Linked DNA regions of Serinibacter salmoneus. The protein of the gene in region 1 binds, or shares a complex with, the protein of each later gene. Links are inferred from orthologs where the notes say so. Each region holds a gene or a part of one and is shown in the gene's direction. Other genes may lie near its edges.

Region 1 (13,969 bases):
CTCGCGGAGCGGTTCGACGGCGTGCGGCCGACCCACCTGCGGGTGCCGGCTGAGGAGTTGCAGCGCGCCCTGGAGGGGCTGGACCCCACGCTGCGTGAGGCGCTGGACCTCGCTGCCACGCGGGTGCGCGCGGGCCACGAGGCGCAGCTGCCCACCGACACCGAGACCCGGCTCTCGGCCGGGGGCTACGTCCGCCAGCGCTGGGTGCCGGTGAACCGGGTCGGCCTGTACGTGCCGGGCGGGCTGGCGCTCTACCCCTCCAGCGTGGTGATGAACGTCGTCGCCGCGCAGGTCGCCGGGGTGCGCGGGCTCGCCGTGGCGAGCCCCCCGCAGCGGGACAATGGCGGACTGCCGGATGCGACCGTGCTGGCCGCCTGCGCCCTGCTGGGTGTGGAGGAGGTCTACGCGGTGGGTGGTGCGCAGGCGGTGGCGATGTTCGCCTACGGCGCGAGCGGGGAGAACGACGCCGACGGCGGCGCCGGTTCCGAGCTGTGCGCCCCGGTCGATGTGATCACCGGGCCCGGGAACGTGTACGTGGCCGCCGCCAAGCGTGCGGTGCGCGGCATCGTCGGCATCGACTCCGAGGCGGGCCCCACCGAGATCGCGATCCTCGCTGACGCCACCGCGAATCCCGATCACGTGGCCGCGGACCTGGTCTCCCAGGCCGAGCACGACCCGAACGCCGCCAGCGTGCTGGTGACCGATTCCCCCGACCTGGCCGCGGCCGTCACCGAGCGACTGGAGGCGCGCGCCGCCGCCACCAAGCACACCGAGCGGGTGCGCACGGCGCTGGGTGGGCCGCAGTCGGCGATCGTGCTGGTCGACGACGTGGAGCAGGGCCTGGCGGTCGTCAACGCCTACGCGGCCGAGCACCTGGAGATCCAGACGGCGAACGCCGAGGCGGACGCCGCCCGCATCACCTCCGCGGGTGCGGTGTTCGTGGGTGCGTACTCCCCGGTCTCGCTGGGGGACTACCTGGCCGGGTCCAACCACGTGCTGCCGACCGGCGGCTGCGCGCACTACTCCTCGGGTCTGGGCGTGATGAGCTTCATGAAGTCCATGCAGGTCATCAGCTACGACGCCGCAGCGCTCGCGGAGGTCACCGACCCCCTCGTGGCGCTCGCCGGCATCGAGGACCTGCCCGCCCACGGGGAGGCCGCGCTCGCCCGACGCGAGGGCTGAGCAGGAGCGCTGAGCACCGCGGGAATCTCAGGGGACGCCTCCGGGTGCTCCCCGATGCGCCGGGCGCCACGCGGCGCCTACCGTGGTGACCATGGACAACGTCTTCAACGCTCTTCGTTCCCTCGGCCTCACCCGCGGCCCCGATCGTCTGCTCGGCGGCGTCTGCGCGGGCATCGCCGTGAAGACCGGGGTGGACGTGTGGCTCGTGCGGGCGCTGGTTCTGCTGCTCATGCTCCTGCCGGTGCTGAGCTGGGTGGTCTATGCGATCGTGTGGATCCTGCTGCCGTGGCAGGACGGCTCGATCCCGCTGCAGCGATGGCTGGGTGGGCCCTCGGGTGGGTCGAGCCAGGGCGGCTCGACCCAGGACGCCCCGCCCAGCGTCTGAGCAGTGTCTCCGCAGTGCCCGAGCACTGGTGCGGTGCGCGGCTGGCGCTACCGGACGCCGAGCACGAACGGCAGCACCGCCGCGGCGCCCGCGAGTCGCAGTTCGCGTGCTGCCACGGTGAGGGTCCACCCGGAGTCGGTGTAGTCGTCCACGAGCAGCACGCGCCGCCCGGGTAGGCCCTCGCGTGCGGCCGGGCTGAGGTCGAGCACCAGGCGGTGCGCCACCGTGCTCAGGCGCTGAGCCGAGTTCACGTCGTGCCGCCCCGGTGGGATGTGCTTGCGCGGGGCGATCCGCCCCACCATTGGGACACCGAGCACGCTCGCCGCGCCGTGTGCGAGATGGGAGCCCAACCTCGGGCGGGTCGCGGACTCCACCACGACCACGCCCGCGACCTCCAACCCGGACTCGCGCCACCGGGTGAGCACCGCGCGCACCGCCGCGCGCAGGTCCGGTGGCACCACGTCGTCGGCCGCCTGCTCCGATAGGCACGACCGCACCCGGCCGGCCAGGCCGATGCCGTCCATCCGCGCCACGCCCATGCCGGGTTCGGCGCGCTCCTCCACGCCCAGTCGGCCCGCGAGTTCGATGCCGAGCGTGGGCATCCCCGAGGGCCACTGCCGCCGGGGGGTGATGTCCACGCCGGCGCGCGCGAGGGCCGTGCGGGCCTCCTCGACCTCCTCGCCCTGGGGGAGCGGCGGCACGAAGGTGCCGGCGCACAGGTCGCAGCGCCCACAGCGCCACCCGGGGGTGAGCTCCGGGTCGTCCAGGTCCGCTCGCAGGAACGCCAACCGGCAGGCGGATGTCTCCAGCGCCTCGTAGTCGAGCATCGCGCGCTGCTCGTCCCGGCGGGCGCGCTCCACCCGCTCGTAGCGGGTGGCGTCGTACTCCCACTCCTGCCCCGTCAGGCGCCAGCCGCCGCGCACCCGCTCCACGGCGCCGTCCACGTCCAGGACGGTGAGCATCATCTCCAGCCGGGAGCGGCGCAGGTCGACCGCGGTCTCCAGGGCGGGCAGGGAAGCGGTGCGGTCCGGGGCGTCGGCCAGGGCGGCGAGTACGGCGCGCACGGTCTCCTCGCCGGGGAAGGCGAGGGAGCCGAAGTAGTCCCAGATCGCGCGGTCCTCCTCGCCCGGCACGAGGACCACCTCGGCCCGAGCCACGCCACGCCCGGCACGGCCGATCTGCTGGTAGTAGGCGATGGGCGAGCTCGGGGCCCCCAGGTGCACCACGAACCCCAGGTCCGGCTTGTCGAAGCCCATCCCGAGCGCGGAGGTGGCGATGAGCGCCGTCACGCGGTTGGCGAGCAGGTCCGCCTCGAGGCGTTCGCGTTCGGCGGGGTCGGTGGCGCCGGTGTAGGAGGCCACGTTGACGCCAGCGGCGCGCAGTTGGCTCGCGACCTGCTCGGCCATGGCCACCGTGAGGGTGTAGACGATCCCGGACCCGGTGCCCTCCTCACGGGAGGCGAGGTAGCGCTGCAGCCAGGCCAGGCGCACCGCCGCATCGGCGCGGGGCGTGACGGCCAGGCGCAGCGACTCTCGGTCCAGGCTGCCGCGCAGCACCAGTACGTCACTGCTCTCAACGCTCTGCTCGGCACGCACCCCGAGCTGTTCGGCCACGTCCGTGACGACCCGGTCGTTCGCGGTCGCGGTGGTGGCCAGTACCGGGGTGCCCTCGGGCAGGTCGGTCAGCAGGGTGCGGATCCGGCGGTAGTCCGGCCGGAAGTCGTGGCCCCAGTCGGAGATGCAGTGCGCCTCGTCCACCACCACCAGTCCGGCGGTGTCGGCGAGGTGGGGAAGGACCTCGGCGCGGAAGGCGGGATTGTTCAGGCGCTCGGGGGAGCACAGCAGCACGTCCACCTCGCCCTCGGCGATGCGCTGGTAGATCTCCTCCCACTGTGTGGTGTTCGCGGAGTTGATGGTCTCCGCGCGGATCCCGGCCCGGGAGGCCGCGGCGATCTGGTCGCGCATCAGCGCGAGCAGCGGGGAGATGATGACCGTGGGTCCCTCGCCGCGCTCCCGCAGCAGGGCGGTGGCCACGAAGTAGACCGCGGACTTGCCCCACCCGGTGCGCTGCACCACCAGGGCCCGGCGCTGCTGGGCGACCAGCGCCTCGATGGCCCGCCACTGGTCCTCGCGTAGGGCGGCATCCTCCCGCCCGACGAGGCGGCGCAGCACCTGCTGCGCCTGGTCCTTCAGCGACTGGTCCCTCAGCGACTCATGCTCCAGCGCGCGGGCCGTCTGGTCGCTCGTGGCCGTCTCGCCGGTGGGTGTGGTGCTCATGTCCTCAGGCTAGGGCGAGCCCCCGACATCCAGGACCGGGCGCGCTTGCCCTGTGGATTGTCCACCGACGGACCTACCGGCCTCGCTCAGGACGGAGAATCCGTCGCGGTGACAGCACCGTCCATGCATTCGCCCAGGTCACGCGCATTCTGGAGCGTCGGCGTGCCCGTGGCGCTCGCGGATTCTCCGTCCGCAGCGAGGTGCTGGGCCTCCTCGCTCGAGCCCACGGCGAGCAGCACGAGCGCGAGGGCGATGATCCCCAGCCCGAGCCAGCCCAGCGGCGCGAGCCGTTCACCGACGACTGCCACGGCCAGCAGCGCCGCGACAGCGGGTTCGGCGAGGGTGACGGTGGTGGCGGTCGAGGCGCTGGTGCGGGCGAGTCCGTAGCCGAACAGCAGGTACCCGGCGAACATCGGCACGAGCGCCATGTATGCGGCCACCGCGAGGGTGCCGGGGGAGTCCAGCAGGGGTGCGCCGGTGAGCAGCAGCACCGGCATGAGCGCCAGGCCGCCGAGGCCGAACACCGACCCCATCGAGGCGCCCCGGCTGATTCCCGCCGCCATGAGCCTGCGGGCACTCGCGGAGTACGCCGCATAGGTGGCGCCGGCGAGGAGGCCGAGCCCCACCCCGAGCAATCGCTGGCCGCCGCCCTCGCCGTGCCCGGTCAGGCTCAGCAGCGCGCTGCCCACGATGCCCAGGGAGGCGGCGGCCAGCCACCGGCCGGTCGGGGGAGTGCCGCGCACCCATTCCGCGATTCCCGCGAACACGGGGGCGCTCGCCAGCGAGACCACCGTGCCGATCGCGACCCCCGCCAGGTCCATCGAGGCGTAGAACGCCAGCGGGTAGATCGCCACCGCGAACGCGCCGAGCACGATGGTGCGCGAGCGGGCCCGCAGCGCCGCCCGCTCGCGACGGATCGCGCCGAGGCCCACCAGGCCGAGCAGGATCCCCCCGATGCCCAGGGACGCCGCACCGATCGCCAGCGGCCCGGCCTGCGGCACGAACGTGGCCGCCGTGCCGGTGGTGCCCCACAGCACGGAGGTGAGCAGCAGGGCGCCGATGGCACCCGCCGAGCCCCTCACGCGCGGGCGCTCTCGGCGCGAGCGGCATCCGTGGGGCCGAGCTCGTTATCCAGGATCGCGGCGATGAGGGTGCGTGCGCGCCGCAGCCGCGCGGAGTCGCCCTCCAGGCCGGCGCGGGTGGTGGCGCCCTCCAGCAGGAAGGCGATGTGCTCGGCGACCTCGGCGGCGCGCGCCGGTGCGAGGTCCTCGGCGAGGTGGCCGCACAGGATCGCCTCCACCTCCTCCTTGTGGGTGCGCACCGCCTCCCGGCCCGGATCCTGCGGCCCGAGCTCCGCGGCGGCGTTCAACAGTCCGCAGCCCCGATAGGGCGACCCGGCGGCCTGCGGCAGGTGCGCGTGGTCGAGGTAGGCGTCCACGACGGCGAGGACCCCCTCCCGTGGTCCTCGCGCCGTCGCGAGGCGCTCGCGGTACAGGGCGAGCCATTCCTCGTGACGTTCGGCGAGGTAGGCGAGCACGAGGGCGTCCTTGGAGGCGAAGTTGTTGTACAGGCTCATGCGGGCGACGCCGGCGCGTGCGGTGACCGCATCGATGCCGGTGGCCGTCATGCCGTTCTCGTAGAACAGTTCCGCGGCGGCGCGCAGCAGGCGCTCGCGGGCGGGTGTGCGGGCCATGGGGCTCCTAGGTAGACCGATCTGCCTAATATAGCAGCGGCCCGCCCGCCGTGGACACCCCGACCCCGCCGACACCCCGGCCGATAGACTCGGGCGCCGTGACGAGCCCCGCCCTGCCCGAGCCCGACGTGCGCCTGCCCGTGCGCCCCGAACTGGCCGACGAGCAGCCCTACGGCGCCCCGCAGCTCGATGTGCCGGTGCTGCTCAACGTCAACGAGAACCCCTACCCGCCGAGCCCGGCCGTGATCGACTCGATCGCCCGCGCCGCCGCCGAGGCCGCGTCCGGCCTCAACCGCTACCCGGACCGGGAGTTCCTCGACCTGCGGGCCGACCTCGCGGACTACCTGCTCGAGGAGTCCGGCGCGCACCTCGCTCCCGAGCAGGTGTGGGTCGCCAACGGCTCCAACGAGGTGATGTTGCACCTCCTGCAGGCCTTCGGCGGACCGGGCCGCACCGCGCTGTCCTTCGCGCCCACCTACTCCATGTACCCGGAGTACGCCCGCGACACCCACACCGCCTGGGTCACGGGGAACCGCGAGCAGGACTTCACCATCGATCCCGAGCGGGCGGTGAGCCTCATCCAGGAGGTGCGCCCCGCCGTCGTGCTCCTGCCCAGCCCGAACAACCCCACCGGCACCGCGCTGCGGCCGGAGGAACTGAACCCGATCCTGGCCGCCGCCCGCACCAGCGGGCCCGACGGCGCCGCGAGCGTGGTCGTGGTGGATGAGGCCTATGCCGAGTTCCGCCGCACCGGCACCCGCAGCGCCCTGGACCTCCTCGCGGACAACCCGCACCTGGCCGTCACCCGCACCCTGTCCAAGGCCTTCGGGATGGCGGGCGCGCGGGTGGGGTACCTCGCGGCCTCCACCGACCTCGTGGACCGCCTGCGGGTGGTCCGGCTGCCCTACCACCTCTCCGCCGTGACCCAGGCGGTCGCACGCGCCGCGCTGACCCACCGCGCCGAGCTCATGGCGCAGATCGCCTCCCTGCGCACCGAGCGCGACGCCCTGGCGACCTGGCTGACCGAGCAGGGACTGCAGGTCGTCACCAGCGACGCGAACTTCGTCTTGTTCGGTAGGTTTGAGGACAGGAACGCGATCTGGCAGGGCCTGCTGGACCGCGGGGTGCTGATCCGCCAGACCGGCCCGGAGGGTTGGTTGCGCGTCTCGGTCGGCACGCCGCAGGAGATGGCCCGGTTCCGCACCGCACTAGGAGAGGTACGGCAGGCATGAGCGAGCTGACGCGGCGCACCGCGCGCATCGAACGCACCACCAAGGAATCCACCGTGATGGTCGAGCTCGACCTCGACGGCACGGGTGTGGTCGACATCGACACCTCGGTCGGCTTCTGGGACCACATGCTGACCGCGCTGGGCACCCACGCCCGGTTCGACCTGACGGTGCGCGCCAGCGGCGACACCCACATCGACGTGCACCACACCGTGGAGGACACCGCGATCGTGCTCGGCGAGGCGCTGCGCCAGGCCCTGGGCGACAAGACCGGTATCGCCCGCTTCGGTGATGCGATGGTGCCGCTGGACGAGGCCCTGGCCCAGGCGGTGGTCGACATCTCCGGCCGGCCCTACTGCGTGCACAGCGGTGAACCCGAGGGGCAGGAGTACCACCTCATCGGCGGCCACTTCACCGGCTCCCTGACCCGGCACGTGCTGGAGTCGCTCGCCCTGCACGCGGGCATCTGCCTGCACGTGCGGGTGCTCGCCGGGCGCGACCCGCACCACATCGTGGAGGCCCAGTTCAAGGCCCTCGCCCGCGCCCTGCGCGCCGCGATCGCCCCGGACGATCGCGTCATCGGGGTGCCCAGCACCAAGGGGGCGCTATGAGCACCGACCGCCCCGAGGACGGCGACGACCTGGGAGACCTGGGCGACGTCGTCGTGCCCGATGATCTCTCCTCCCTCTTCGCCGACGACGACGCGGCGCAGCCGGGTGCACCGGCCGAGCCCGAGGCGGAAGCAGGCGGGGGGCCCGACGGCGAGGCCACCACGGCCGCCGACGCTGCCCCCGCCGACGCCGCCGGGGCGGGCGCAGGCGCGGGTGATGAGCAGCCGGCCGAGCCCAAGGTCATCCGCACCACGGCGGTGGTCCTCACGGCGGTGCGACAGGCCAAGATGCTCGCCGGTCTGCTCGCGCTGACCGGCATCGAGGCGGCCGTGGTGCCCAGCACCCGCGGCGCGCTGGCGGTGCGGTACGTGGAACAACTGGAGTCCGAGACCGATCCCGCCGAGTTGCTCGACGGCGTGCCCCGGGACGCCGAGGCGCTCGGCGCCGCGCTCTCGGTCGCCACCCGCAGCGAGGTGGTGCTGCTGGCCGCGCGGGTGGACGAGGTCGGCGGCGAGGTCACCGGCCAGGTCCGCGCCCGTCGCTACCGCGGCGGTCAGAAGGCGGGCGAGCCGCCGCCCGGGCTGGTGCTGGCGCAGGCCGATCCGGTCGCGGAGCGGCTCCTCATCGGCCTCGTCCAGGCACCGGAGGTCACCGGGTACATCTCCTCGGCAGACCTCGGGAAGCAGCAGCGTGGCCGGGGCCTGTTCCGCCGTCGCCGCGAGGAGGACTCGTGAGCGCGTCCGATGTGACTGCGCCCAACGTGGTGGTGCTGGACTACGGCTCCGGGAACACACACTCGGCCGTGCGCGCCCTGGAGCGCGCCGGCGCCCGCGTCGCCCTGACCGCCGATCACGAGGCCGTGGCGCGCGCCGACGGTCTCGTGGTGCCCGGGGTGGGAGCCTTCGCCGCCGTGATGGAGCAACTGCTCGCGGTGGGCGGGGACCGCATGATCGACCGGCGCCTGTCCGGTGGGCGGCCAGTGCTCGGGATCTGCGTGGGCCTGCAGGTGATGTTCGATCGCGGTGTGGAGCACGGCGAGGAGACCGAGGGCCTGGGGCAGTGGCCCGGCGTGGTGGAGCGTCTGCCCGCCGAGATCGTGCCCCACATGGGCTGGTCCACCGTGCGAGCGCCGCAGGACTCCGCGCTGTTCGCCGGGGTGGAGGCGGAGCGGTTCTACTTCGTGCACTCCTACGGCGTGCTCACCGACCCCTCACAGGTGCTCGGCGGTGGGGACACCCCGTTCGCGCCGCCCCGGGTCACCTTCGCCGACCACGGTGCCCCGTTCGTGGCGGCCGTGGAGAACGGCCCCCTGACCGCCACCCAGTTCCACCCCGAGAAGTCCGGCGACGCCGGTGCGCGCCTCCTGCGCAACTGGGTGGACACGCTCTGAGACCCCTCCCGACGGCGATCGTCGGGCACCGAACGAAGGAATGACGTGACCGATCAGCCTGTGCTCCAGCTCCTGCCCGCCGTGGACGTGACCGAGGGGCAGGCCGTGCAGCTCGTGCAGGGCGTGGCGGGCTCCGGCGGCCAGTACGGCGACCCGTACGAGGCCGCGATGCGCTGGGTGGACGCCGGGGCGCCGTGGCTGCACCTGGTGGACCTGGATGCCGCCTTCGGTCGCGGCTCCAACCACGAGCTGCTCGCCTCGATCGTGGAGCGGGTCGCCGGCCGGATCCAGGTGGAGCTCTCCGGCGGGATCCGCGACGACGCCTCCCTGCGCCGCGCGCTGGCCACCGGCGTGCGCCGCGTGAACATCGGCACCGCCGCCCTGGAGAACCCCGCCTGGACCGCCGAGGCCATCGCCGAGCACGGCGACCGGATCGCGATCGGCCTGGATGTGCGCGGCACCCGCCTGGCGGCCCGCGGCTGGACCCAGGAGGGCGGGGAGCTGGACGACGTGCTGGCCACTCTCGAGGCGGCCGGGTGCGCGCGGTACGTGGTCACCGATGTGACCAAGGACGGCACCCTGCGCGGCCCGAACATCGACCTGCTGCGGCACGTGTGCGCCGCCACCGACTCGCCCGTCATCGCCTCCGGCGGGATCTCCACGCTGGAGGACCTGCGTGCGCTGCGCGCACTGGTGGGCGAGGGCGTGGAAGGGGCGATCGTCGGAACCGCCCTGTACTCCGGTGCCTTCACCATCGATGAGGCGCTCGACGTGGCCGGGCGGGCCTGAGCATGGGCGCCGCGGACTTCCTTCCCCGCTCCGGGCAGCAACGCGGCCGCGAACTGCCGCCGGCCTCCCCGTTCGCGGGTGACGACGGCTCCTGCCCGCCCGCCCTCGCGCAGGCGCTGGCCACCGAGGGACCCGAGCGCATCGACGCGGTGGTGGCAGCGCTGGCGACCTCGCGCGTGCTCGTGCCGGTGGTGGCGCACGAGGAGACCGACCACGAGGAGGCGATCCGCAAGAAGTTCTCCGGTGGGAACTCGCATGCGGACCCCGGTGCCAGCGGTGCGAGCGGGCTGGAGGAGGCCGATGCCGCGTTCGAGGAGGAGCGGCACGCCTCCGCCTCGATGGTGACGGTGAAGTCACCCGACGGCCGGGAGGCACTGCCGATCTTCTCCAGCGTGGACGCGATGCGCCGCTGGCGCGCCGACGCCCGGCCGGTCCCGCACCAGGCGGTGCGGGCCGCGATGGCCGCGGTGGACGAGGCCGGTGGCGTCATGGTGCTGGACGCCGGTGACCCCGCGCCCGCCTTCGTGCCCCGCCCCGCGGTGTGGGCGCTGGCACGCGGTGAGCAGTGGACGCCCTCGCCGCGCGACCCCGCCGTGGTCGAGGAGATCCAGCGGGTGGTCGGCGCCGTCGAGGGGGTGCGCGCCGTCCAGGTGCAGCCGGGCGGTCGCGCCGAGGTGAAGGTGGCCCTCGCCGTCGTGGCAGGACTGACCCGGGAGCAGGTTCAGCAGGTCGCCGGGGCGGCCGCCACAGCGTTGGGGGAGAGCGCGCTCGTGGCCGAGCGGGTGGACTCCGTGGAGCTGGCGCTCACGACCGCCTGAGGACCGCGAGGCCGTGGCGCACGCGGCGGGTACGTGGCCGCAGGCCACGTACCCGCCGCCGAAGCCACGGATTCGCGGTGCCGAGGTCCGCGGAGCGGGTCAGGAGGTGCGGCGTGCCGCGGCGATCGCGCCGCCGACGGCGTGGGTGGTCGCCTCCAGTGCGGAGGCACCGAGTTCACCGAGGCCGAGCGCCGTGCGGGCGGCGGTCTCCGCGCCGGTCACGGCGGTGTGGGTCGCGGCATCGGTGGCGTGCCCGAAGGCGCCCGAGGCCAGCTCTGCCGCCCGGGTGAAGGCCCCCGCGGCGTGCGAGGCGGCGTGCGTGAACGCGCCAGCGGCGTGGGAGGCCACGCCGGTGACGGACTGCGCCACCGTCTGGGTGACCGAGCCGAACGCCTCGGCGCCGGTGCGCACCACGGCCTCGGTGCCCGAGGAGATCGCGCGGATCGCCGCCACCGAGGCGAGCGAGGCCACCACGCACCCGGCGAGGCTCGCGCCCGCGAGGATCACGATGTTCGCGTCCACCGCGGGTCGCCAGGTGGCCTCACCGTTGCTCATCACGTAGGCGCCCGCGGGCCACCCGACGCTGGTGAACCCGCCGCCGCCACCGGAACCCTCGCCGTCGGAGGCGATCTCCTCGACCACCTCGCCGTCGGCGTCGGTCACCTCGATCGCATCGGTCGGGACCGGGCCCTCGCCCATGCCGACGCCGTGCACGCCGATGACGGTGGCGACGGGGATGAGGGTGACGCCCTCGGCGGTCACGGGCTCGCCGTACACCCGGGAGATCCCGAGGGAGTTCTTGGCGGCATCGGTGAGGTTGGTCAGGACGGAGGCGATCGACATGACGGGCTCCCTGGGGGCGGGGTGCTGGATGCGGGTACTCACTGGCAGGCTAGCAACGCGACGCGGCACTCGCCCGGTGCGACACGGTGCGACACGGTGCGACGCGGCGCGGGCGATCGCGCAGGCGGTGGCACCCGGCGCCCGCGGCCACGGGGCAGGATGGGGGCATGGCCCTCGCACGCGTATACCTCTACTCCGACGCCCTCGGGATGAGCACCTCGGTCTCGGTGATCCTCCCGCAGGAGACCCACAACCAGATCGGCATGGTGGGGGAGCGCGGCGCGGGGGAACCCCCGGTGCTGTACCTCCTGCACGGGCTGTCGGACGACGACACCATCTGGGGTCGGCGCACCTCGATCGAGCGGTACGCGGCCGAGGAGGGCCTCGCGGTCGTGATGCCCCGGGTCGAGCGCAGCTTCTACCACGACATGGCGCACGGCGAGCGGTACTGGACCTACCTCTCGGAGGAACTCCCGGCGCTGATGCACCAGTTCTTCCGTCTCTCCGCCCGCCGCGAGGACACCTTCGTGGCGGGACTGTCGATGGGCGGCTACGGCGCGTTCCGGTGGGCGCTGCGCAAGCCGGAGGCCTTCGCGGCGGCCGCGAGCCTGTCGGGGGCCCTGGACGTGGCCGACCCCGTGATGCGCGCCGGGCGGCCGGAACTCTACGCCACCGTCTGGGGCGAGCACGAGGTGGCCGGCAGCGAGGCGGATCTCCTCACGCTGCTGCGTCAGGCCGATCCGGCCGCCCTGCCCGCCCTGTTCCTGGCGTGTGGGGACGATGACGACCTGCGCCCGAGCAACGAGCGCTTCCTGGCGCTGGCCGCCGAACGCGGGATTGCCCTGACCACCCACCTGGGACCGGGACAGCACGTGTGGGAGTACTGGGACCAGCGCATCCAGGACGTGCTGGTGTGGTTGCGTCAGGTGCGCGGACTCCCGACCCGGGGTTGAGGGGCGTTACGGGCGCTACGCGGCGAGGAGTTCGGCTGCGCCGAAGGAGACCGCGAACCGGGCGCACCAGATCGACACGCTCTGGAACTTGCTGACGTCCACACCCTCGGGGATCTCGTACACCTGGTCCCCGACGTTCCCCTTCAGCGCGCCCAGCTCCACGTACTCGCCGTCGTCGAACACGTGCCAGCCGGCGGTGCCCTCGATCACCGGCTGGTCGGTGAGCCACACGTGCAGGTCCGGTCCGTCGCTGGTCTCCAGGGCCGCGATCGCGAGCACCACGCTGCCGTCGGGCTGTTCCACCAGGCTCGCGGCGCCGGTGGTGGCGTGCTCATGGGTGATGAACGAGCCCTCGGCGAGCGTGGTGTAGGTGGGTTCCGGGCTCGGTGTGGTGGGCGACGGCGTGGGGCTCGGTGTGGTGGGCGACGGCGTGGGGCCGGCCTCCGCGGCGGTGGTCGCCTCCGCGGCGGATGCGCTGGGCTCGGTGCTCGGCTCGGCGGTGGAGGCGATCGCCACCGGCGGCAGGTCCTCGTCCACCACGGTCGTGGTGAAGGCTCGCCAGGGCTGGAAGAGGTAGGCGAGGATCGCGAGGAGTACGACGGCGATGCTCGCCCCCGCGATCCACAGGGTGCGTCGAGTGGTGGTCGGGGTGGCGCTCATCGGTGCTCCAGTTCGGGAGGGGCCGGGATGTGGGTCGCCGGCCCGAGCGCACCGGCGTGCAGGTGCGGATCAGCGCACGGGACCGGTGAACTTCTCCCCGGGACCCTCACCGGGGGCATCGGGGTAGGTGGAGGCCTCACGGAAGGCCAGCTGCAGCGAGCGCAGGCCGTCGCGCAGCGGTCGTGCGTGGCGGTCCCCGATCTCGGGTGCGCCGGCGGTGACGAGCCCGGCCAACGCGGTGATGAGCTTGCGGGCCTCGGCGAGGTCCATCATGTCCACGCCGCGCACACCGTCCTCATCGGGCGCGAGCCCGCACTTCACGGCGGCGGCGCTCATCAGGTGGACGGCGGCAGAGCCGATGATCTCCACGGCGGTCGCCTGGGCGATGTCGATCACCGCCTCGCCGACCAGGGCATGGTCGGTGTCGTCAGTGGCGTCGGTCCCGTCAGTGGCGTCGGTCTCGGGCGTTGCTCGGAAGGTGGCGTCGGCGCCGCGGGCGCCGCGGCTGTGCTGCTCGGTCACATCTGGTAGTCTTACACGTCGACCGATCGGCTTCGCCGTGCGCCTCTTCCGGGGGCGTGTGAGCGAGGTCGATGTGCAAGCGGAGTCCATCCCACCTCGTCCCGGGTCCGACCGGGTCAGGTTCCAGGTCGGAGCGCCACGCCGCGCCCTCGGGCGTCGGTGGCGTTCCACGGCATCGCCAGGTGGCGGCGCCGACCTGATGGCCTCCGCGTGCACCGCACCCGGGGGCCTTTCCCGTGTGTGAGGTCGCAACGACACACGAGACCAAGGAGCACAGCATCAGCGAGACTCGCATCAACGAGCGTATTCGCGTGCCCGAGGTGCGTCTCGTCGGCCCGAACGGTGAGCAGGTCGGCATCGTTCGCGTCGAGGACGCCCTGCGTCTGGCAGAGGAGGCGGACCTCGACCTCGTCGAGGTGGCACCGAGCGCACGTCCCCCGGTTTGCAAGCTCATGGACTACGGCAAGTTCAAGTACGAGGCCGCCCAGAAGGCGCGCGATGCGCGTCGCAACCAGGCGAACACCGTGCTGAAGGAGATCCGTTTCCGCCTCAAGATCGACGCGCACGACTACGAGACCAAGAAGGGTCACGTGGAGCGCTTCCTCGGGGCGGGGGACA
Region 2 (13,922 bases), 400 kb from region 1 along the record:
AGCGGCACATCCGCCTGATCTTCTCGCGCGCCCGCGAACGCGCCTCCCAGGGCGTGCCCGTGGTGGTGTTCTTCGACGAGATGGAGTCACTGTTCCGCACCCGCGGCACCGGCATCTCCTCGGATGTGGAGACCACGGTCGTGCCGCAACTGCTTGCGGAGATCGACGGCGTGGAGCGGCTGGAGAACGTGATCGTGATCGGGGCCTCCAACCGGGAGGACATGATCGACCCCGCGATCCTGCGCCCGGGACGCCTGGACGTGAAGATCAAGATCGAGCGTCCCGACGCCGTGGCCGCGAAGGACATCTTCGGCAAGTACCTCACCGAGAACCTGCCGCTGCACCCCGATGACCTCGCTCGGCACGGGGGCGACGCCGCACGGGCCGTGGCCGGCATGGTCGAGGCCACGGTGGAGCGGATGTACCACACCGGCCCCGAGAACGAGTTCCTCGAGGTCACCTACGCCAGTGGCGATCGAGAGGTGTTGTTCTTCAAGGACTTCGCCTCGGGAGCCATGATCCGCAATGTCGTCGACCGCGCCAAGAAGTCAGCGATCAAGGCGCTCCTGCAGGGAGGGCCGCGGGGGATCAGCGTCCAGCACCTGTTGGACGGTGTCGCGGCGGAGTTCCACGAGAACGAGGACCTGCCGAACACGACGAACCCGGACGACTGGGCCCGCGTGTCCGGCCGCAAGGGCGAGCGCATCGTCTTCATCCGCACGATCGTGCAGAAGAAGAGCGCCGGCTCCCAGGCCCCGCGCGCCGTCGAGACGGCCGCTAATCCCGGCCAGTACCTGTAGTCCCGCAGCCTGCCGGCTCTGCCGGAGCACCCTAGGCTGGTGGCCGTGCCTGTGATCGGAATCGAGACGGAGTACGGGGTTCTCGGCGCGCCCGACTCCCGGGTGAACGCCATGACCGCCTCCGCGCTGGTGGTCGCCGCGTACGCCCAGGGGGACGGGGTCGCGCCCGGGGTGCGCTGGAGCTACGAGAGCGAGGATCCCCTGGCGGACGCACGCGGGTGGCACCTGGCACGCCAGGACGCGCACGCGAGTCAACTCACCGACTCCAGCATCGGGCAGGACGGTGAGATCCAGCGCCGCGCCCGCCGTGACATGGAGCCGAATGTCACCAACGTGTTGCTGACCAATGGCGCGCGGCTGTACGTGGACCACGCGCATCCGGAGTACTCCGGCCCCGAGGTCACCACCGCGCGCGATGCCGTGCTCTGGGACCGCGCGGGGGAGGAGGTCATGCTGCGCGCGGTGCGCACGCTGGCGGCGTCGCCCCACACGCCCGACATCGCGCTGTACAAGAACAACGTCGACGGCAAGGGCGCCTCCTACGGCACGCACGAGAACTACCTGGTGGACCGCGCGGTGCCGTTCGACGACCTCGTGCGGCACCTCACCCCGTTCCTGGTCACCCGACCGATCATGGTGGGTGCGGGTCGCGTGGGTCTGGGACAGGCGGGGGACGAGGCCGGGTTCCAACTCTCGCAGCGCGCGGACTACATCGAGGCCGAGGTGGGCCTGGAGACCACGCTGCGCCGACCGATCATCAACACTCGTGACGAGCCGCACGCCGATCCGCGACGCTACCGCCGACTGCACGTCATCATCGGCGATGCCAACTGTCTCGAGGTGGCGACCTACCTGAAGGTCGGCACGACCGCCCTGGTGCTGCGCGTGCTGGAGGAGGCGGAACGCGGTGGCGAGGTGCCGCTGGGGTGGGAGGGGCTCACCCTGGCGGATCCGGTGGCCGCCGTCCGGGAGGTCTCCCGTGACCTCACCCTGGAGCGGGGCCTGGAACTGATGGCGGGGCGGGACCTCACGGCCTGGGAGATCCAGCGGGCCTACCTCGAGGGGGTCGAGCAGGCACTGGGCGAGGACCTCGACGAGGACGAGCGAGAGGTGCTCCGGACATGGCGGCGGGTCCTGGACCTGTTGCGGGAGGACCGCGACGCGGCTGCGGCGGAGGTGGAGTGGCTCGCCAAGCTCCGCGTGTTGGAGGGCCTTCGGGCGCGCCACGCACTGACGTGGGACCACCCCAAGGTCCAGGCAGTGGACCTGCAGTGGTCCGATGTGCGGCCAGAGCGCGGCATCTACGCCCGACTGCGCGCCTCGGGCGCCGTTCGCACTCTCGTGACACCCGAGGAGGTGACGCGTGCCATGCTCACGCCCCCGGCTAGTACCCGGGCCTGGCTGCGCGGGGAAGCGGTCCGCCGATTCCCGCGTGCCGTGGTGGCTGCGGGCTGGGACGGCGTGGTCTTCGACCTGCCGGGGCAGGCCACGCTCCTGCGCCTGCCGATGCCGGATCCACACCGCGGCACCCGCGACCTGGTGGGTGAGGCGCTGACGGGCGCGCAGGATGCCGCGCAGTTCCTGGCCGCACTGGGCGTCACACCGACGGCGCGCGAGGATCACGCCTAAGATCGAGCACGAGACGCCAAGGAGGTAGCCCGTGGCACAGTCACAGGAACACGTCACCCCGCCCGGGGAGCCCGACGACGGCGAGCAGCCCGTCCCCAGCCACCAGGTCTCGACCCAGGCGGTGGACGATCTGCTGGACGAGATCGACGACGTGCTGGAGACGAACGCCGAGTCGTTCGTGAAGGGCTTCGTCCAGAAGGGCGGGCAGTGACCCGCACCGACCCACCGGGCGCGCACCGGATGTGGGCGGACGGCGCAGCGTCCTTCCTCGACCTGGTCCGGGATCAGGCACCGGACCGCCTGCTGGCCTGGGCGCGTGAACCCCGAGCGGGCGAGGGCGGCGAGATGGGCGCCCCCCCACTTGCCCCCCACGCCACCACGATCGTGGCGCTCACCTATCCCGGGGGCGTGGTGATGGCGGGGGACCGGCGCGCCACGAGCGGCACCCACATCGCCCATCACGAGATCGAGAAGGTCTTCCCTGCCGACGACCACAGCGCCGTGGGCATCGCCGGCGCCGCGGGTGTGGGCCTGGAGCTGGTGCGATTGTTCCAGCTCGAACTCGAGCACTACGAGAAGATCGAGGGCACGACGCTCTCGCTGGAGGGCAAGGCGAACCGGCTCGCACATCTCGTGCGTGGGAACCTGCCGCTGGCCGCTGCGCACGGGCTCCTGGCACTGCCGCTCCTGGCGGGATTCGATGCCGCGCGTGCCACGGCGAGCCTGTACTCCTTCGACGCCGTGGGCGGTCGGTACACCGAGCGCCGTTATCACGCGATCGGCTCCGGTTCCCCATTCGCGCGCGGGAGCCTCAAGGCGACCTACCGGGCCGACGGCGATGCCTCCTGGGCGATTGCCGCGGCCGTGGCGGCCCTGATGGACGCCGCGGAGGACGATTCGGCCACCGGCGGCGTGGACCTGACACGGGGCATCTTCCCCGTGGTCGCGGTGGTGGACGCCGCCGGGTACCGCCGGGTGGCCGACGGCGATCTCGCAGGCCACGTCGCTGAGATCTCGCGGTTGCGGACGGAGGCGGGCCGGGAATGAGCATGCCGTTCTACGTCGCGCCCGAGCAGTTCATGCAGGACCGCGCGGACTTCGCACGCCAGGGCATCGCGCGGGGGCGTTCGGTCGTGGTGATGTCCTACGCCGGCGGCATCCTGTTCGCGACCCACAATCCCTCCCGCGCGCTGCACAAGGTGAGCGAGATCTATGACCGGATCGCTTTCGCCGCAGTCGGCAAGTACCACGAGTTCGAGTCGCTGCGGGTGGCGGGGATCCGCTACGCGGACCTTCGCGGCTACACCTACGACCGCGCGGACGTGAACGTGCGGGGCCTGGCCACCAGCTACGCGCGTACCCTGGCGACCGTCTTCACCCAGGAGGCCAAGCCGTTCGAGGTCGAACTCGTGGTGGCGGAGGTGGCGCAGGACGTGGCCCACGACCAGATCTACCGGCTCTCCTTCGACGGGTCGCTCACGGAGACACCCGGCTACGTGGTGATCGGGGGCGATGCGGAGCAGCGCACCGATCACCTCGCCTCCTCCTGGTCGCCGGACGCGGCGTTGCCTGCGGCGCTGCGCGGCGCGCTGGCCGCGCTGGCCGTCGGTGCCGACCACGACACACCGCCGACGGGCGAACTGGAGGTGGCCGTGCTGGGCCGCTCCGGTCCGCGCCGGGCGTTCCGGCGTCTGGCGGAGGCCGACCTCGCGGGCGCACTGGACCCGGCGGGCGGCGAGCAGCCGTGAGTGAGGCCGACCGCCGGATCTTCGGGCTCGAGACCGAGTACGGCATCACGTGCGCGACCTCTGCCGGGCAGGGGATGAGCGCGGACGAAGCCGCGCGCTACCTCTTCCGCACGGTGGTCGCCTGGGGGCGCTCCAGCAACGTGTTCCTGCGCAACGGCGCCCGCCTGTACCTCGACGTGGGCAGCCACCCCGAGTACGCCACCGCTGAGTGCGACTCGATCCGGGACGCTGTGGTCCAGGACGGTGCGGGGCAGCGGATCCTGGACTCCCTCGCGCAGGACGCGAACGCTCGGATGGCAGCCGAGGGGCTGCCGGGAACCATCCACCTGCTGCGCAACAACGTGGACTCCGTGGGCAACTCCTTCGGGTGCCACGAGAACTACCTGCTGCGCCGCCGCGCGGACTTCGCCCGGACCGCCGAGGTGCTCGTCCCGTTCTTCGTGACCCGTCAGATCCTCACCGGGGCCGGGCACGTTCAGGAGGGTCCCCGCGGACCGAGGTACGTCTTCTCGCAGCGCGCCGACCACATCTGGGAGTCGGTGTCCTCGGCCACCACCCGATCGCGTCCCATCATCAACACCCGTGACGAGCCGCACGCCGATGCCGAGGCGTACCGGCGGCTGCACGTCATCGTGGGGGACTCCTCCATGGCCGAACCGACCACCATGCTGAAACTCGGGACGACCGACCTGGTGCTGCGGATGCTCGAGCACGGCGTCAGCCTGCGTGAGAGCGCGCTGGAGAACCCGGTGCGTGCCATTCGGGACATCAGTCACGACCTGACGGGCCGGGCCGAGGTGCGGCGAGCCTCCGGTGGCACGACGACGGCGATCGAGATCCAACGGGATCTGCTCGAACGCGCCCAGGCCTTCGTCGATCGCACGGGCGATGACTCCGCGAGCACCGCCTGGGTACTGCAACTGTGGGAACGTGGACTGCGCGCCGTCGAGACCGGCGATCACTCCCTCGTGGAGACGGAACTCGACTGGGCCATCAAGGAGCGCCTGATCGAGCGGTACCGGGCGCGCCACGGGATCGGCCTGGACGATCCGCGCGTCGCGCGGCTCCAGCTCGCCTACCACGACATCTCCCCGACCTCGGGCCTGTTCGCCTCGCTCACCGCGCGGGGTCTCGTGCAGCGGATCACCACCGACGAGGAACTCGAGACGGCCCGCAACATCCCGCCTCAGACCACGCGTGCGCGCCTGCGTGGGGCGTTCGTTCGGGCGGCCCAGGAGGCCCGCCGCGATCACACGGTGGACTGGGTCCACCTGAAGGTGAACGATGCCGCGCAGCGGACCGTGCTGTGCTCGGACCCGTTCCGATCCCACGACGAGCGTGTGGATCGGCTCATCGAGAACATGCAGGCGACCTAGGCACAATGGCAGCATGAAGACTCCGGGCACCCTCGTCCTCGCCGTGGCCCTGTTCCTGACCGGCTGCAGCCCGGAGGAGCCCGAGCCCGAGCCGGCCGCCACGGTCGAGGTCGCCGGGGAGTGGGGCCAGCGACCTTCCATCACGGTGCCGGAGAACCTGGAGGTGACCGAGTCCCTCACCTCGACCTTGATGACCGGGGACGGGCCGGCCGTCGAGGAGGGTGCGCCGCTCCTGCTGCACTACCGCGCGGTGAACGCCGTCACGAGCGAGGTGGCCGCGGACACCTACGAGACCCTGCCCGAGATCCGGTCGCTGACCGAGGAGGATCTCGGCGAACCGCTGTTCGACCTGCTGGACGGCGCAACCGAGGGGTCGCGCCTCATGCGCGTGGAGCTCGGGACCGCCGAGCGGCCGGATCCGCACGTGCTCGTGGTGGACGTCCTGCCGACCACGGCCACCGGAGTGCCGCGTGACCCGGTGGCAGGGATGCCGACCGTCACGGTCGAGGAGGAGGGACCCGCCGTCTCGGTCCAGGACGCGGTGGAGCCGGCCGAGGTGACCACCTCCGTCCTCCTCAAGGGCGAAGGGACACAGGTCGCCTCGGACGCCACGGTCATCGTGGGGCTCCGCGCGATCGGGTGGTCCGACGGCGAGGTCCTGGACGACACCTGGGGCCAGCCGCCCCGCGAGGTCGCGCTGACCGAGCTCCCGCCCGGGCTCAGCGCGGGGCTGGTGGAGCAGACCGTCGGCTCGCGTGTGCTGGTCGTCACCCCGCCGGCGGAGGGGTTCGACGAGACGGTCGTGTACGTCGTGGACATCCTGGCGGCATCCGGGGTGGTGCTGCCCTCGGCGACCCCCAGCGCCGAGACGACCGAGGCCGAGGAGGCCGGGTGACGCCGCAGGCGCGGGTGAGCGCGGCGGCGCGGGTGGCGCGACTACTCTGGTCATCATGAGCGTCGCCCTGCGTGTGATCCCGTGCCTGGACGTCGACGCCGGTCGGGTGGTCAAGGGAGTGCGGTTCGTGGGGCTGCGAGATGCTGGCGACCCGGTCGAACTCGCGCGCCGTTACGACGCCGACGGCGCCGACGAGGTCACGTTCCTGGACGTCAGCGCCTCCAGCTCGGACCGGGCGACGACAGTCGAGACGGTCACGAGTGCAGCCGAGCAGGTCTTCGTGCCGCTCACCGTCGGCGGCGGGGTGCGTGGCGTGGCGGACGTGGAGCGTCTGCTGCGGGCCGGCGCCGACAAGGTGGGGATCAACACGGCGGCGATCGCCCGCCCCGAGGTGATCACCGAGATCGCCCGCCGCTTCGGGAATCAGGTGGTGGTGGTCTCGGTGGACGCCCGTCGCTGCCGGGACGGTGCCGTCACGCCGTCCGGGTACGAGGTCACGACGCACGGGGGCCGGCGCGGCACCGGGATGGACGCGGTCGCCTGGGCCGCGGAGGCGGCTGACCGCGGCGCCGGGGAGGTGCTGCTGAACTCGATCGACGCGGACGGCACCACGGACGGGTTCGATCTGCCCATGCTGCGTGAGGTCCGCGCCGAGGTCGACGTGCCGCTGATCGCCAGCGGCGGCGCGGGCACGGTGCAGCACTTCGTGGAGGCAGCGGACGCAGGCGCCGACGCCGTCCTGGCGGCGAGCGTATTCCACTTCGCCACGCTGGGGATAGCCGAGGTGAAGGAGGCCCTGGCGCGCGCGGGTCACCCCGTGCGCTGAGTCGCGGCCACCACGCCGGGCCGGCCCTACCTCAGCGCCCCCGACAGCGCGGCCACGGCCTCACCGTCGCCACTCCACTGCGTGAGACTGGCCTCACCGCGCCCCCACAGCGCAAGGAGTAGTTCGACCGGTTCACCGGTCAGCACCGCCGAGGTGGCGCCGCGGCGCACCACGGCACGAGGACCCTCGGGTGTGACCAGCACCAGGCCATGGCCGTCCCGGTGACGCAGCAGCCGCATCCGTGCCATCGCGAGGCAGGACCGCCACACGGACGCGGATACGCGGGGTCCCAGGCGCGTGGGCGAGGAGGGCAGGGCCTCGCCTCGACGCACATCCTGCTCGTGCACCAGGAACTCCGTCAGGGTCGCGGCCCGCGTGGCCATCGGTGAGAACCGCCAGGGGCCCTGGGTGATCTCCTCCACGAGCCGGGTGTACCCGGGCAGCTCCGCCGCGTCGTCGGCCACCGCCCCCAGGTGACCACCCGTCACCGGGGCACGGCGCAGCAGGTCGGCGACGACCCGATGCGGTGCGCGCTCCCGCAGCATCACGTGGGCGGCGAGGTGCCGCGCCTGCCAGCCCTCGCACAACGTGGGCGAGTGGGGCGTCACGGCGGCGAGCGCCGCCGCCAGCCGGATGCGTGGGGTGGTGTCCGGGTCGTCGTGGTCCATGGCCCTATCCTCACCCGCCCGCCAGGCCCGTGCCGAGCGGTCGGCGGTGGGTGGCCGCGTGGCAGGATGACGTGGTGAGCCAATCCCGACCCGACACACCCGCCGCACCGGTCCTCGCGCCCACGATCGCCTCCAGGCTCAAGAGGGATGCGGACGGCCTCGTCGCGGCCATCGTGCAGGACCACTCGACCGACAGGGTCCTCATGCTCGGTTGGATGGACGACGAAGCGTTGCGCCGGACCCTCGCGGAGGGCCGGGTGGTGTTCTGGAGCCGCTCCCGGCAGGAGTACTGGCGCAAGGGTGACACCTCCGGTCACGCACAGTACGTGCGTGGTCTGGAGATCGACTGCGACGGCGATGCGCTCCTCGTGCGGGTGGCGCAGGTCGGCGCGGCCTGTCACACGGGTGCCCTCTCCTGCTTCGATGCGGGCGGCGAGCTGCCCGCCGTGACGTCGCTGCCGGAGCCGTCCCGTGGCTGAGGCGCCGAGCGTGGAGTTTCCTGCGGATCTTCCCAGCGGCGCCATCTGGCCCACCCTGTCGGAGTTCCGCGACCTCGGCCGCGATCACCGCGTGGTGCCGGTGGTGCGCCGCCTGCTCGCCGATGCCCTCACGCCCGTGGGGATCTACCGCGCGCTCGCCCAGGGCAGGCCTGGCACGTTCATCCTCGAGTCGGCCACGAGTGAGGGCTCGGGTGGTCGCTACAGCTTCATCGGAGTGGCCTCCCGGGCGCTGCTCACCGCTCGCGACGGCGAGGCCGCCTGGCGGGGCGACGTGCCCCGGGGGTTGCGGCACCAGGGGAATCCGCTCGAGGTCCTCGATCACGCCCTTGCCGCCCTGCGTACGGAACCGATCGCGGGGCTCCCGCCGCTGACGAGCGGTTTCGTGGGCGCCATCGGGTGGGACGCGATCCGGTACTGGGAGCCGACCCTGACCCCGACCGGGCAGGACGAGCTCGGCCTGCCCGATCTGTCCCTGGCACTGGTGGAGGACCTCGCGGTGGTGGACCACCACAGCGGCTTGGTGTGGTTGATCTCGAACGCAATCAACGCCGACGGGCTGCCGGGTGGGATCGGGGATGCCCACCGCCGCGCGGTGGGTCGCCTGGAGGACATGACGGCGGCGCTCACGCGCCCGGTGCCAGGCGGCACCATGCGTGAGGACCCCACGGCCCCGGCACCGCGCGTGCGTGCACGTTCCACCCGCGAGGAGTACGAGGACGCCGTGGAGCGGGCCAAGGAGCACATCCGCGACGGTGACGTGTTCCAGGTGGTCCTCTCCCAGCGGTTCGACGTGGAGTGCGCAGCCGAGCCGATCGACGTCTACCGTGCGCTGCGGGCACTCAACCCGAGTCCCTACATGTACTGCGTGCACCTGGAGGATGCCGAGGGGAGACCCTTCGCGGTGGTGGGTTCCAGCCCCGAGACCCTGGCGCGGGTCGAGGGTCAGGAGGTCATGACCTACCCGATCGCCGGGTCCCGGCCCCGTGGGAAGGACGCCGCGCAGGACGCGGAACTCGCCGAGGAACTGCTGGCCGATCCCAAGGAGGGCTCCGAGCACCTGATGCTGGTCGACCTCGGCCGCAACGACCTGGCAAAGGTCGCTCGTGCGGGAACCGTGGCCGTGAGCGAGTTCATGGACATCAAACGCTTCTCGCACATCATGCACATCTGCTCGACCGTCACCGGCCAGATGCGCCCGGACGCGGGAGCGCTGGACGCCCTGACGGCGACCTTCCCGGCAGGGACCTTGAGCGGAGCCCCCAAGCCTCGTGCGGTGCAGTTGATCGCGGAGCTCGAGCCGACACGCCGCGGCGTCTACGGCGGCACTGTCGGCTACGTCGACCTGGCCGGGAACCTGGACATGGCGATCGCGATCCGCACCGCGATCATCGCGCGCGGAACTGCCCACGTGCAGTCCGGTGCGGGGATCGTGGCGGATTCCCAGCCGAGCGCCGAGTTCGAGGAGTGCCGCAACAAGGCCGCCGCGGTGATCGCCGCGGTCGATCTCGCCGGCCGGTTGGCGGACCGGGACGTGCCCGAGTGACGCGGCTGCGGCTGCTGGGCGCGGTGCTGCTGCTCGCCGCGCTCGCCGCGGCCGGCGCAGCCGCGACGTGGTTCTCGGCTCCGGTGGATGCCGCGACCGGCACCATCGTGGTCTCGGCCTCCGGTTTCGAGGCGTCCCCCGTGCTCGGGGCGCTGGTGTTGGTGCTCGGTGCGGGTCTGGCGGCGCTCCTGTTGGTGCACGGCGCCCTCGCGCGGGTGGTGACGGGGGTCATGGTCCTGGCCGCGCTGTCCCTGGTGGTCGCGGGTGTCCTGGCCTGGCGTGATCCGCACGCGGCGCTGGCCTCCGCGGCCGCGCAGGCCACGGGCGTGGCGCAGGTGTCGGGCGCCGTCACCACCACGGTGTGGCCGGTCGCCTTTCTCGTGGTGGGTGTGCTGCTGACCCTCACGGTGGCAGGCCTGCTGGCTGTGCCTGCGTCCGCCGCGCGGGGAGCCCGGTACGAGCGCGACGCCCGTGGGTCGCACACGCCCGCTGACGACTGGGACTCGCTCTCGCGCGGGCAGGACCCGACCGCGTAGAGCGGTGCCGCGCGGAGCCCGCCGGTCGGCGTCGGGTCGCCGGTACACAGTAGGGTGGGGGCAGGAGATGCACGGCGGGCGCAACAGCCCCACACCCGGAGGTCGGCACGTGAGTGAGAAGTCCCTGATGCTCGTCTCGGAGGGCGGCGACGCCATCCCGCAGTACGTGCCCTTCCACAACGAGGGCAAGACGACCGCGGGTTGGCTCGTGTGCTACGGGCTGATGCTCGCTGCCACGATCGTCGGGGTGGGACTCGTCGCCCACCTCACACCCGTGTGGTGGGCCGGCATCGTGGTCGGTGTCCTCTCACTCGTCGTGGGTGGCGCGCTGCGCGCGGCAGGGCTCGGACAACCCGCACCGCACCGGGTGGATCGCGCGGGCGCGGACCACATCGCCTCCTAGTCCCCATGGCGCGCCGTTCCCGCGCGAGGGAGCACCCGGAGGTGCCCGCATACGGCACCCCGGAGCCCTTCCTGGGCGAGCCGCGAGCGGTGCCCGTGGCTGCGGACGACCTGCCCGTCGACCCACCACCGCGCTCGCGTGAGCGGGTGGTGTGGATCCGGGAGCTGGTGTCCCGTCCGCTGGTGAGCACGTCACCGTGGGTCATGGTGACCGCGGTGCTCGCGACCCTGATCGGGTTCGTCCCGCTCGCGGTGCCCGGCGTGGTGCTCGCCGGACGGGCCGCAGTGGGCCCACGGGGTGTCCGGGACCGGGCGTGGTCCCTGGCCTTCTCGCTGTTCGCCCTCGGCTGCCAGGCGGGCGTGATCGCGCTCGTCGCGTGACTACGCTGGGTGGGCAGCAGTAACGAGACAGGAGCAGCAGTGAGCAATCCCCCGGACGAACCACGCTACGGAGCGCGCCTGCCCGAGGGGCAGCAGCCGCCCGCCTCGGGCGCCTGGGGCAGCCCTCCTGGTACGAGCGGGACCCCGCAGGACCCCTACGGCACGCCGCCGGGTTACGCCGCACCGCCGAACTACTCCGCATCACCGAACTACGCCGCCCCTCCCACCCCGTACGGCACGCCGCCGGGGTACTCGGGGCGCGGAGGCGGTGGTGGGTTCGACCCGTACCGCACGGGCAAGGAGCGCAACGCCCTCGGCATCTGGTCGCTGGCGCTGGGGATCGCCAGCCTCGTGCTGTTCTGTACCACCTTGGTGGCCGCCACGATCGGACTCGCGGGCATCATCACGGGCGCCATGGGTGTCTCCGCTGCGCGCCGTGGCCTCGCGAGCAACCGGACCATGGCGATCACCGGACTGGTCCTGAGTGTGCTCGGGGCCCTCGTGGGCGTGGGCTACCTGCTCTGGGTGATGACCACCCCCGAGTACGCCGAACTGATGAACCAGCTCGTGGGTTGAGATGACCCGGGGTGCGCCGTCGGCCCATGGCCGTGCCGCGAGGGCGCAGGCCTGGTCCTTCGGTGCGCTCCTGGCGGGGGGAGTGGCGCTGGTGGTGCTCGCGGCGCCGAGCGAGCACCACTACGTGACCTGCCCGAGTCTGCTGATCGGCCTGGTCTGCCCCGGATGCGGCGGACTGCGCGCGGTGGACTCCCTCCTGCACGGTGATCTCGCCACGGCGTGGGCCTACAACCCGCTGGTGGTGGTGGGCCTGGTCGCGGTGGCCGCCGCCGTGATCCGCTGGGCCCTGGATGCGAGGGCGGGTCGTGAGCCCTGGGAGCCTCCCGCGGGTGCGGTGGTCACGCTCGGCGTGGCGGTCATCGGTTTCTGGGTGCTGCGCAACGTGCCACTGCTGGTGCCGTACCTGGGACCTCTCGCCCAGCCCGCGGCCGGGTGAGTCCGCTCTCGCCGGTGCCACGGGTCCGTGGTCCCGACCTGCCGCGCGGGGCATTAGCCTGGGAGCACGGGGTCGATCGGGAGGACACAGCGTGACAGTGTTGGAGGACATCGTTGCCGGTGTGCGCGAGGACGTCGCGGCGCGCCAGGAGCGCGTCACGCTGGAGGACCTGAAGGAACGCGCGGGCAGAGCACACCCGGCGATCTCCTGCCTCGGCCGGTTGAAGAACGACGACGGCGTGCAGGTGATCGCGGAGATCAAACGCGCCAGCCCGAGCAAGGGACCCCTGGCCCCGATCCCGGACCCTGCCGCGCTCGGTGAGGCCTACGAGTCCGGAGGGGCGTGCGCGGTCAGCGTGCTCACCGAGGAGCGCCGCTTCCTCGGCTCTCTCGCCGACTTCGATCAGGTGCGCGCTCGGATCGACATCCCCATGCTCCGCAAGGACTTCGTGGTCACCCCCTACCAGGTCTGGGAGGCCAGAGCGCACGGAGCCGATCTGGTCCTGCTCATCGTGGCGGCCTTGGAGCAGAGCGTGCTCACCTCGCTGGTGGAACGCGTCCACTCCCTGGGCATGACGGCCTTGGTCGAGGCGCACGACCAGGGTGAGGCACAGCGCGCTGTCGACGCCGGCGCCCACATCGTGGGAATCAACGCGCGTAACCTGCACACCCTGCAGGTGGATCGGCGCACCTTCGAGGAGGTGGTCCGCGTGCTGCCCGAGCATGTCGCGAAGATCGCGGAGTCGGGGGTGCGGGACGCACGCGACGTGCGGGACTACGCCCGCTCCGGTGCTGATGCCGTCCTGGTGGGGGAGAGCCTCGTGCGCTCCGCCGACCCCCGAGCCGCCGTGGCCGAGTTGGTCGCGGCCGGCTCCCACCCCTCGTTGCGCTCCACCCGTCCCTGACCGCCGCGATCCCGCCGGCGCCCGGTCCCACACCGGGTATCGAGGCGGGCCACGCCCCGCGCACCGTCCGCTCCGACGCCCAGGAAAGACTGATGTCCGACTTCGAGCCCACGCCCCCCACTGCCCCCGATCCCAGCACGATCAGCACACGATCGGCCCCCGCGCGCGACGCTCACCGAGAGACACCGCTCGCGGACGTCGCCGGACCGTACTTCGGGGCCTACGGTGGCCGCTACGTGCCCGAGGCGCTCATCGCCGCGCTGGACGAGCTCACCGACGCCTGGGAGAAGGCGGGCACCGATCCGCAGTTCGCGCGCGAGCTCGCGGCGCTGCACCGGGACTACACCGGGCGGCCCTCACCGTTGACCGAGGTGCCCCGGTTCGCCGCCCATGTGGGATCGGGCGTGCGGGTGTTCCTCAAGCGCGAGGACCTCAACCACACGGGTTCGCACAAGATCAACAACGTCCTCGGCCAGGCGCTGCTGGTCAAGCGCCTCGGCAAGACCCGGCTCATCGCGGAGACCGGTGCCGGTCAGCACGGGGTGGCCACGGCCACCGCTGCCGCCCTCATGGGGATGGAGTGCACGGTCTACATGGGCGAGGAGGACACCCGCCGGCAGGCGCTCAACGTGGCCCGCATGCGGCTGCTGGGCGCCGAGGTGGTGCCGGTGACGATCGGCTCCCGCACCCTCAAGGACGCGA

The links.
Region 2: the proteins of hisH (region 1) and hisF are in contact, whole or in part, in a crystal structure (PDB 6RU0), measured with the Thermotoga maritima proteins. The link is inferred for Serinibacter salmoneus from one-to-one orthologs. Residues at the interface, in WP_004080484.1 of Thermotoga maritima: Asn15, Arg18, Arg22, Arg117, Leu118, Pro119, His120, Met121, Gly122, Trp123, Asn124, Asn134, Gly135, Tyr136, Tyr138, Val140, Tyr158, Glu180, Lys181, Ser182, Ser183, Lys184, Ile185; in WP_004080486.1 of Thermotoga maritima: Met1, Leu2, Ala3, Arg5, Ser40, Glu41, Asp45, Glu46, Ala70, Glu71, Ile73, Asp74, Ile75, Pro76, Phe77, Asp98, Lys99, Ser122, Gln123, Glu161, Thr195, Leu196, Asn247, Arg249, Glu251.

The regions. Positions count from the first base shown.
Region 1 is NZ_PDJD01000001.1:1,084,411-1,098,379, forward strand. Bases 6,937-9,936 are described here. They hold hisH (imidazole glycerol phosphate synthase subunit HisH), read left to right. Parts: upstream 6,937-8,106; coding sequence 8,107-8,766; downstream 8,767-9,936. Other genes in these bases: hisB (imidazoleglycerol-phosphate dehydratase HisB), read left to right, coding at 6,937-7,376; ATL40_RS04740 (hypothetical protein), read left to right, coding at 7,373-8,110; priA (bifunctional 1-(5-phosphoribosyl)-5-((5-phosphoribosylamino)methylideneamino)imidazole-4-carboxamide isomerase/phosphoribosylanthranilate isomerase PriA), read left to right, coding at 8,812-9,555; ATL40_RS04755 (SseB family protein), read left to right, coding at 9,558-9,936. Also shown: hisD (histidinol dehydrogenase), read left to right, coding at 1-1,182; ATL40_RS04710 (PspC domain-containing protein), read left to right, coding at 1,274-1,567; ATL40_RS04715 (RecQ family ATP-dependent DNA helicase), read right to left, coding at 1,615-3,738; ATL40_RS15675 (hypothetical protein), read left to right, coding at 3,629-3,856; ATL40_RS04720 (EamA family transporter), read right to left, coding at 3,930-4,925; ATL40_RS04725 (TetR/AcrR family transcriptional regulator), read right to left, coding at 4,922-5,536; ATL40_RS04730 (histidinol-phosphate transaminase), read left to right, coding at 5,635-6,768; more of hisB, read left to right, coding at 6,765-6,936; more of ATL40_RS04755, read left to right, coding at 9,937-10,373; ATL40_RS15170 (hypothetical protein), read right to left, coding at 10,473-11,216; ATL40_RS04765 (alpha/beta hydrolase), read left to right, coding at 11,384-12,169; ATL40_RS04770 (DM13 domain-containing protein), read right to left, coding at 12,185-12,829; ATL40_RS04775 (DUF1844 domain-containing protein), read right to left, coding at 12,899-13,351; infC (translation initiation factor IF-3), read left to right, coding at 13,663-13,969. UniProt on the Escherichia coli protein: IGPS catalyzes the conversion of PRFAR and glutamine to IGP, AICAR and glutamate. The HisH subunit catalyzes the hydrolysis of glutamine to glutamate and ammonia as part of the synthesis of IGP and AICAR.
Region 2 is NZ_PDJD01000001.1:1,483,436-1,497,357, reverse strand. Bases 5,436-8,388 are described here. They hold hisF (imidazole glycerol phosphate synthase subunit HisF), read left to right. Parts: upstream 5,436-6,503; coding sequence 6,504-7,274; downstream 7,275-8,388. Other genes in these bases: hisI (phosphoribosyl-AMP cyclohydrolase), read left to right, coding at 8,017-8,388; ATL40_RS06565 (maleylpyruvate isomerase family mycothiol-dependent enzyme), read right to left, coding at 7,301-7,942; ATL40_RS06575 (FKBP-type peptidyl-prolyl cis-trans isomerase), read left to right, coding at 5,567-6,448; pafA (Pup--protein ligase), read left to right, coding at 5,436-5,553. Outside these bases: arc (proteasome ATPase), read left to right, coding at 1-800; depupylase/deamidase Dop, read left to right, coding at 846-2,429; ATL40_RS06595 (ubiquitin-like protein Pup), read left to right, coding at 2,461-2,640; prcB (proteasome subunit beta), read left to right, coding at 2,670-3,476; prcA (proteasome subunit alpha), read left to right, coding at 3,473-4,177; more of pafA, read left to right, coding at 4,174-5,435; more of hisI, read left to right, coding at 8,389-8,421; ATL40_RS06555 (anthranilate synthase component I), read left to right, coding at 8,432-9,985; ATL40_RS06550 (Trp biosynthesis-associated membrane protein), read left to right, coding at 9,982-10,521; ATL40_RS06545 (HGxxPAAW family protein), read left to right, coding at 10,631-10,924; ATL40_RS06540 (hypothetical protein), read left to right, coding at 10,930-11,304; ATL40_RS06535 (DUF4190 domain-containing protein), read left to right, coding at 11,344-11,880; ATL40_RS06530 (DUF2752 domain-containing protein), read left to right, coding at 11,882-12,316; indole-3-glycerol phosphate synthase TrpC, read left to right, coding at 12,408-13,220; trpB (tryptophan synthase subunit beta), read left to right, coding at 13,313-13,922.